Regions from separate parts of the Paraburkholderia sp. BR10872 genome, predicted to be linked through region 2. Evidence: predicted binding sites of a transcription regulator. Region 2 holds the regulator's gene; the other holds the start of a gene.
What was found. The regulator LexA, encoded in region 2, represses DNA repair genes until DNA is damaged. The targets are predictions, from matches to a motif close to ACTGTATNNNNATACAGT.

Region 1: imuA (translesion DNA synthesis-associated protein ImuA) is a predicted target of LexA. The motif match lies at 1,472-1,489, and genes of this name have one in related genera.

The regions. Positions count from the first base shown of each region.
Region 1 is NZ_JBFRCN010000006.1:426-4,592, forward strand. Features, by position in the region: partial or broken gene AB4Y43_RS06685 (DNA polymerase Y family protein) at 1-621, opposite strand, end outside; gene imuA (translesion DNA synthesis-associated protein ImuA) at 530-1,387, opposite strand; gene AB4Y43_RS06695 (NAD(P)/FAD-dependent oxidoreductase) at 1,658-3,280, opposite strand; tRNA gene AB4Y43_RS06700 (tRNA-Pro) at 3,453-3,529, opposite strand; gene sixA (phosphohistidine phosphatase SixA) at 3,693-4,157, shown strand.
Region 2 is NZ_JBFRCN010000003.1:128,959-133,125, reverse strand. Features, by position in the region: gene AB4Y43_RS04075 (sulfate ABC transporter substrate-binding protein) at 1-601, opposite strand, end outside; gene lexA (transcriptional repressor LexA) at 895-1,545, shown strand; gene AB4Y43_RS04065 (hypothetical protein) at 1,610-1,987, shown strand; gene AB4Y43_RS04060 (DUF2939 domain-containing protein) at 2,084-2,767, shown strand; gene AB4Y43_RS04055 (universal stress protein) at 2,829-3,299, opposite strand; gene nodI (nodulation factor ABC transporter ATP-binding protein NodI) at 3,621-4,167, shown strand, end outside.

The sequences.
Region 1 (4,167 bases), on a different contig from region 2:
GATCTGCGTGAGCGCGTGGTCGTGCTGCGCGGCGAACGGCGCAAGCGTGACCGGCAGTGAGTCGAGCACGCGCGCGAGCGTTGTTTCCTTGAGCACATGCCAGCGGCGCGACGAACGCGTGACGCGCGCCTGCGCGAGCGTCCACGCCCCCCACGCCGTGGGCGCGCACGCCATGCGCGCGGTGTGCCCGCAGCCGGCCACCGTCGCCGCGACCCTGGCGAGCAGCGCACGCACGCCGCCGAACAGACGCAAGCCCGAGCCGACTTCGAGCAGCAGCGTGTGCGACTGCGCGAACGACACCTTGGGCGTATAGGCGAGCAACGCGAGCGCGAGCGCCTCGAACGCGCGGGTCTCGCGCGCCGGATCGGCTTCGAGCAGCACGAGCCCCGGCGCGAGCGCGAGCGCATGCGAGCGCGTGTTGCCGGGCTCGACGCCTGCGCGCAGCGCGTCGAGATCGGCGATCAGGATGCGCGTGTGGTCGGCGAGCGCGTAGCAGCGCGGCGCGCCGGTGACATGGGCATCGACGCTTTCAGGCAGGAGCGGCGTTGACGGCGCCGGCGGCATCAGAGGTCTGACGGCCTCCAGCGGCAACAACGGCAAGGTGACGGCGATCCACAGCATGATTGACCCCGGGCCACGGCATGACGACGGAAGCTGCGTCCGGCTGGGGCAGCACCGCATCCTGCAGCGGCAATGTAATGACGAGTGGCTGGGCGGGCGGCGGCCCGCGGCGCTTGAAAATATCGACAGAGAGCGCGGCGAGCTGCATCCATTGCCGGCGGTTCAGGCTCGCGTCGTCGGGCGGCGGCACCGGCGAGCAGGTCATGCGCAGCGGCGCCGGCGACGACTGGTTGCGCGCGGCGAGCGGCCGCACGAGAAATGCGAGCGCCTGCGAATCCTGGGCGGCGACCTGCAGACGGCGCACGGCGTCGGCGCGCGCCTTCGCCTGCCAGAGCAGCACGGCGCCCATGCCTTCCTGCTTGAGCGCCTGTTCGGCCACCCAGGCGGCTTCGTTTTCGGCCGCGCGCACCCAGATCACGCGATCGAGCGCGAGCCCCCACGCCTTGAGCGCGCAGGCGTATGGGCGCCACGGCGGCGCGACGAGCAGCACGTGCCGGCCCGCCTGCGCGGTGAGCGCGCGCAGCGCCGGCGCGACGAGCCGCATCTCGCCCACGCCGCCCTGCTCGACGAGCAACTCGGTCAGGCTGCCCGAGGGCCACCCGGCGCCGGGGAGCTGGGCGTCGAGCGTCGCGTGGCCGCTCGGTACCGTGCGCTCGCTGGCGCGCGCGAGCTGATCGCCTTGCCACACGCGGCTTTGCAGCCGGGGGGGCAAGTGCGCGGCGAGTTGCGCGGTGGTCTGCGCAGTGGTCTGGGCTGCTGCTGCCATGGTTCGTGGCCTGGTTAATGGGAACGCTTCGCCCTGCCCGGCAAGAAATGGGGCATCGGCAAGAAGGAGGTCGACTCGCCTCCACCTGTATATTTATACAGTATTTTGAGAGATTGGAGGAGGCGGAAATTGGGGGGGCACTTTGCGATCGCCGAGCGGCAACCGGACCGCCGCCGGACGTCGCGCTGACGTCCGGGGCAAACGCCGCTTAATACACGCCGCCAGCCCGATGTGGGCGGTGTGCAATAAGGGCGGCAGAGCTTGTTGCTATCAAGACGCCTGCGCCGACGTCATATCGAGCGCCACGGCTTGCGCCACTTCGATGCCGTCGATGGCCGCCGAGTAGATACCACCGGCATACCCGGCGCCTTCGCCCGCCGGATACAGACCTTCGACGTTCATGCTCTGGTAATTGTCCTTGCGACGAATGCGCAGCGGCGACGACGTGCGCGTCTCCACGCCGGTGAGCACGGCGTCGTGCATCGCGAAGCCTGCGATCTTCCTGTCGATCTGAGGCAGGGCTTCGCGGATGGCTTCGATCACGTAGTCGGGCAGCGCGGTGCTGAGATCGGTCGGGTGCACACCCGGCTTGTAAGACGGCACCACGGAGCCCAGCGACGTCGACGGACGACCGGCGATAAAGTCGCCGACCAGTTGGCCCGGCGCCTGGTAATTGCCGCCGCCGAGTTCGAACGCCCGCTCTTCCCACTTGCGCTGGAAGGCGATGCCCGCGAGCGGACCGCCCGGATAGTCCTCCGGCGTGATGCCGACGACGATGCCCGCATTCGCGTTGCGCTCGGCCCGCGAATACTGGCTCATGCCATTGGTGACCACGCGGCCGGGTTCGGAGGTCGCCGCGACCACCGTGCCGCCCGGGCACATGCAGAAGCTATAGACCGCCCGTCCATTGTTGGCGTGATGCACCACCTTGTAGTCGGCCGCGCCGAGTTGCTTGTGGCCCGCAAACTTGCCGAAACGGCTGCGATCGATCAGCCCCTGCGGATGCTCGATCCGAAAGCCCAGCGAAAACGGCTTGGCTTCCATGAACACGCCGCGATCGTGCAGCATCTGGAACGTGTCGCGGGCGCTGTGGCCGACGGCCAGCACGACGTGGTCGCACGGCAGCGTCTCGCCGTTCGAAAGCTTGAGCGCGCGCACCTTGCCCTGTTCGATCTCGATGTCTTCGACGCGGGTTTCGAAGCGCACTTCACCGCCCAGCTCGTGGATGGTGGCGCGCATTTTTTCCACCATGCTGACGAGACGGAACGTGCCGATGTGCGGCCGGCTCAGATACAGAATGTCTTCCGGCGCGCCCGCCTTGACGAACTCCTCGAGCACCTTGCGGCCGTAGTGGTGCGGATCCTTGATCTGGCTGTACAGCTTGCCGTCGGAAAACGTCCCGGCCCCGCCTTCGCCGAACTGCACGTTGGATTCGGGGTTGAGCACGGACTTGCGCCACAGCCCGAAGGTGTCCTTGGTGCGCTCGCGCACGGCCTTGCCGCGTTCGAGGATGATGGGACGAAAGCCCATCTGCGCGAGGATCAGTCCCGCGAACAGGCCGCATGGCCCCATGCCGATCACCACCGGACGCGGATGCGTCGAGTGCTCGGGCGCCTTGGCGACAAAGCGGTAGGTCATGTCCGGCGTCACCCCGCAATGCGGCTTGCCGGCGATCCGCTTGAGCGCGGCCGCTTCGTCCTTGACTTCGACGTCGACGATATAGGTCAGCTTGATATCCGAGCGCTTGCGTGCGTCGTGCGCACGGCGGAATACGGTGTAACGCACGAGCGCATCCGCCCCCACGCCGAGTTCCGCGAGACGTCCCCGAATCGCGGCTTCAAGTTCGCTTTCGGCGTGGTCGAGGGGGAGTTTGACTTCGGATAAACGTAACATGGCTGCCAGGGTGCGATCGCCACGGGAGTTGTGGCCGATCCGTATTTTATAGGCTCGGTGGCTTTTCAAAGGGAACGCAAGCCGTACGACGAGACGCGAGCGCGTATGACCCAACATGGGAGAAAAAGAAAAAGGGGCTACAGGCCAATGGCGTGTAACCCCTCGGTATTGCTGGTCGGAGCGATAGGATTCGAACCTACGACCCTCTGATCCCAAATCAGATGCGCTACCAGGCTGCGCTACGCTCCGACGAATCAGCGATTGTATCGGCACTGATGCCACGCCGTCAAATCTGAGTGAGCCATAGCGACGAAAAGCGATCCACGTCACGCGCTTGCCGCACACCGGCCTGGCGTGCACCATGACAGGACACGCCGCACGTGCACCCCATACCGCCAAAAAAGGAGACGCCATGCACCTCATCCTCTGGCGCCACGCCGAAGCCGAAGACATCGCCGCCAGCGACCTCTCCCGCCAGCTCACCACACGCGGGCGCAAGCAGGCGCAGAACGTCGCGCGCTGGCTGCGCGCGCGCCTGCCCGACGACGCCGTGATCCTCGCCAGCCCCGCCGCACGCACCATCCAGACCGCCGAGGCGCTCACCGACCAATATCGCGTCGTGCGCGAACTCGCCCCCGATGCGAGCGTCGAGGAGGTGCTGACCGCCGTCGGCTGGCCCAAGGGCCTCGCGTCCACGGTCGTCGTGGTCGGCCATCAGCCCACGCTCGGCGAGGTCGCGGCGCGGCTGCTCTCGGGCGGCGCCGATTCGCGCAGCTGGGCCGTCAAGAAAGCCGGCGTGCTCTGGCTTGCGAGCCGTGAGCGCGACGGCGGCGACCAGGCGGTCCTCCACGCGGCCATCACGCCCGATCTCGTCTAGCCCCGACCCC
Region 2 (4,167 bases):
TGACAAAGTCCTTCGCCTTCTGCTCGTTGCCGCCCGGCTGGTGCAGCGCATACGCCCACGCCGCGAGATAGTTCCAGCGCGCGCCGCCCGAGGTCTTCGGATTCGGCGTGACGATCGAGACACCCGGCTTGGTCAGATCGTCCCAGTCCTTGATGTGCCTGGGGTTGCCCTTGCGCACGAGGAACACGATGGTCGACGTGTATGGCGAGGCGTTGTCGGGCAGGCGCTTTTGCCAGTCCTTCGCGACGATGCCCTTGTTGGCGAGCGCGTCGATGTCCCATGCCAGCGCGAGCGTCGCGACGTCGGCCTGCAGACCGTCGAGCACCGAGCGCGCCTGTGCGCCCGAGCCGCCATGCGACTGTTTGATGGTGAGCGTTTCGCCCGTCTTCGCCTTCCACTGCTTGATGAAGGCTTCGTTGATGTCCTGGTACAGCTCGCGCGTCGGATCGTAGGAGACGTTGAGCAGCGATGTATCCGCGTGAGCGGCCAGCGGCACCATAGCCGCCATCGCCGTGACGCCGACGAGCGGCGCAACGCCGATGACCAGTTTTGCCGCCAGTGTTTTCAGCCAGCCCGCGCGCCCCGTATGTGTCGTGCCCATCTATCTGTTCTCCGTTCTCGTGTGTGCTCGTTTGCGCTCATTGATGAAACTGCAGCTAACGATGGAGGCCAGTCTAGCGATCTCCTTACATTATTAAAAATGATGTTTTCTTATTTTTTAATACGCAAAAGTGGTAAGGACAGAGGAAGTCGCTGTTAAAGCGTGGCTTCATCCGCGCAAACACGGGAAAACGGCCTGATGGCAACGTTCAGTCGATGAACTTCAAGTAACACTTGAAAAGTGGCGAGTACTGTATAAAAATACAGTTACCTGTTCAAACATACAGTGGCGCCATGACCAAACTCACCGCACGACAGCAGCAGGTTTTCGATCTGGTTCGCCGGGCCATCGAGCGCACAGGCTTTCCGCCCACGCGCGCCGAGATCGCGGCGGAACTCGGCTTCAGCTCCGCCAACTCCGCGGAGGAGCATCTGCGTGCGCTGGCGCGCAAGGGCGTGATCGAACTGGCTGCGGGCGCCTCGCGCGGCATCCGCCTCGTGCCGGGGCCCGACGACCTGCCGCACCAGTTCACGCTCCCGCACCCGAGCATCATGCAGCTCTCGCTGCCGCTCGTCGGCCGCGTCGCTGCGGGTAGCCCGATCCTCGCGCAGGAGCACATCTCGCAGAACTACATGTGCGACCCGGCGCTCTTCTCGAGCCGCCCCGACTACCTGTTGAAGGTGCGCGGCCTTTCCATGCGCGACGCCGGCATCCTCGACGGCGACCTGCTCGCCGTGCAGAAAAAGGCCGAAGCGAAAGACGGCCAGATCATCGTGGCGCGCCTCGGCGACGACGTCACCGTCAAGCGCCTGAAGCGCCGTCCGAACGGGCTCGAGCTCATCGCCGAGAACCCCGATTACGACAATATATTCGTCGAGGCCGGCAGCGCGGAATTCGCGCTCGAAGGCATCGCGGTCGGGCTGATCCGCCCCACCGAATTCTAAGGAATCCGTCTCAGCGCGGTTTGCATATTGTTTGCGCACCATCTGCGCATACCTGGAGAGAGTCATGGAACGTCTTGCCCGCCTGCTGCCCTTCCGCCAATTCGGCCGCCTTCGCCATCTCCGTGGAATCGCCTCGTGCGCGGTCCGCGAAGTCCGCGGTTCGGCTGCCGCACTGAGCGGCTCGCTCTTCGAAGACTCGCCTGAGATGGAGGCGGCCAGCACAGCCGACCTGCCCGTGCTGCCCTCGGCACAGCCGGCGTTTGCGCGCGTGTCGCTCAACAGCACGCTCAACACCGAACAGCCCATGCGCCGCGCGCCCGTGCGCGTCTATCAGGGTCCGTCGCGGCTCATCCTAGTCGGCACGGTCGACGCGGTTTGCCGCGCAATCGACCGCTGCATCGCCGAGCAGCACAGCGACCTGCCCGCGGCACTCGCGAAGTAAGCAGCAACGCTGCCCAAATGTGAGAAGAGGTTACGGGCGGGATCGTTTGGCCCGGTTTGCGGTCAACACCGTGTTTAAACGATTTGCCCTATGCCGATGACGGAATCTCTCTCTACCCCGCGCAAGACCCAAGGCTGGAAAAAGCCCGTTGCGATCACGGTCGCCGTCGCAATGGTCGTTGCCGCGATCGGCTACGCCTATGCGTCGCCCTATATCGCGGTGAAACACATGAAAGCCGCGGCCGACGCGCGTGACGCCGTCGCGCTCAACGAATACGTCGATTACCCTGCGCTGCGCCTGAGCCTGAAACAGCAGGTGGGCGAGATGCTGCACCGGCGCGTCGAGGGGCAGCACAGCAGCAATCCGTTGCTGATCCTCGGCGCCGTAATTGGCGCGGCACTGATTAGTCCGCTCGTGGATGCCTACGCCACACCGGAAGGCGTGGCCGCCCTGCTCGATGGTATGCCGCCGACGGGCAAGCCCGGCGACCGGCCACACGCGCCGCCGCCAGCGGAATCCGGCGCGCCATCCGCGCAATCGGCAGAGCCGCCGCAATCGGCAGCCGCCTCCGCCGCGCCACCGGCCCCGGCCGTATCCGGCACCCCCGCGCCCGAGGCGCGGCCGGTGACCACGGCGGGCTATCGCGGCCTCAATGAGTTCGCGCTCACGTGGGACCGCGGCAGTACGGGCGAGCACTACGCCGCCATTCTGCAGCGTCACGGGCTCTTCTCGTGGAAGCTCTCGGCGGTCGAGCTAAGCGAAGGAAACGTCTCGAACTGAGACAGATCGGCAGTGGCAGCGCTAACAGGCCGGTTCCAGGCGAGCCGGCCCGCTTGATCCCCTACGCGGCGGCTTGCTGCTGCTTTTCCTCAGCCGCCGACGAACACGCCACGAGAATGCTGCACGAAACGCGGTCGAGCAGCGGCGTGTTGCCGGCGCCCATCCACCAACGCGAGAGCCCTGTGCGGCAGCGGTGGCCCACCACCACGAGGTCGGCATTCAGCTCGTTGGCCAGATTCGCGATTTCGTCGATCGGATGACCGAACGCGAAATGCCCCTGAGCGCGCACGCCGCGCTCAGTTAGCCAGTCCACGCCTTCCTGAAGAATCTCGCGCGCCGTTTCCTCGAAGCGGCCGCAGGCCACGTCGGTCAACAGGCCGGCGCTCTGGGCAATCGTCGAACGCATGTCGACGACCGAGAGCAAGTGCGTCTCGGCCTGCAGATCGAGTGCAAGATCGGCGCCGCACCGCAGCGCCTTGCGGCCTTCGCGCGAGCCGTCGTAACAGAGCAGAATTTTTTTATAGCTCGCCATGATCGCTTCTCCCCGCCCGCGTGATTTGCAGGCTGTGCGATTCTCATGATGGTGCGCCGCAATTCCACACGCAAGGGCTGGAAAACGCCAGGTGTGCATCGAAAAACGCCAGGCGCGTCCCAATCGGCGCATGCATCTTGCACAGTGCTGGATGCTTGCCGCGACATGCATTTACCTCGTGCATCGTCAAAACACTTGTGAGCGACGCCCGACCCGCCGCGCAGCAATGCACTAAAATGGGCCGCCTCGTTTCGTGCGATTTTTCGTTCGGTACTTCGAGCGACTCGCGCGATGCCCGATCGACTCACGTTCAACCGGTCCATGCCCGCACCCGCCATCGAATTCGAGCAGGTCATCAAACATTATGGAGACAGGACGGTCGTCAACGGCCTGTCGTTCGACGTCGTTCCCGGCGAGTGCTTCGGACTGCTCGGCCCGAACGGCGCGGGAAAAACCACGACACTGCGCATGCTGCTCGGCATCGTTTCGCCCGATGCGGGTCGCATCAGCCTGTGCGGCGAGCCGGTGCCGGCGCGCGCGCGCCACGCCCGCCAGCGCGTGGGGGTGGTGCCGCAGTTCGACAATCTCGACCCCGACTTCACCGTGCGCGAGAACCTGCTCGTGTTCGGCCGCTACTTCGGCTTGTCCGCGCGCGAAACGCGCGACCTCGTCGCGCCGTTGCTCGAATTCGCGCGCCTCGAAAGCAAGGCCGACGCACGCGTGGGCGAACTCTCAGGCGGCATGCGCCGACGTCTCACACTCGCGCGCGCGCTCGTGAACGACCCGGACGTGCTTGTGATGGACGAGCCCACTACGGGCCTCGATCCACAGGCACGGCATCTGATCTGGGAGCGGCTGCGCTCGCTGC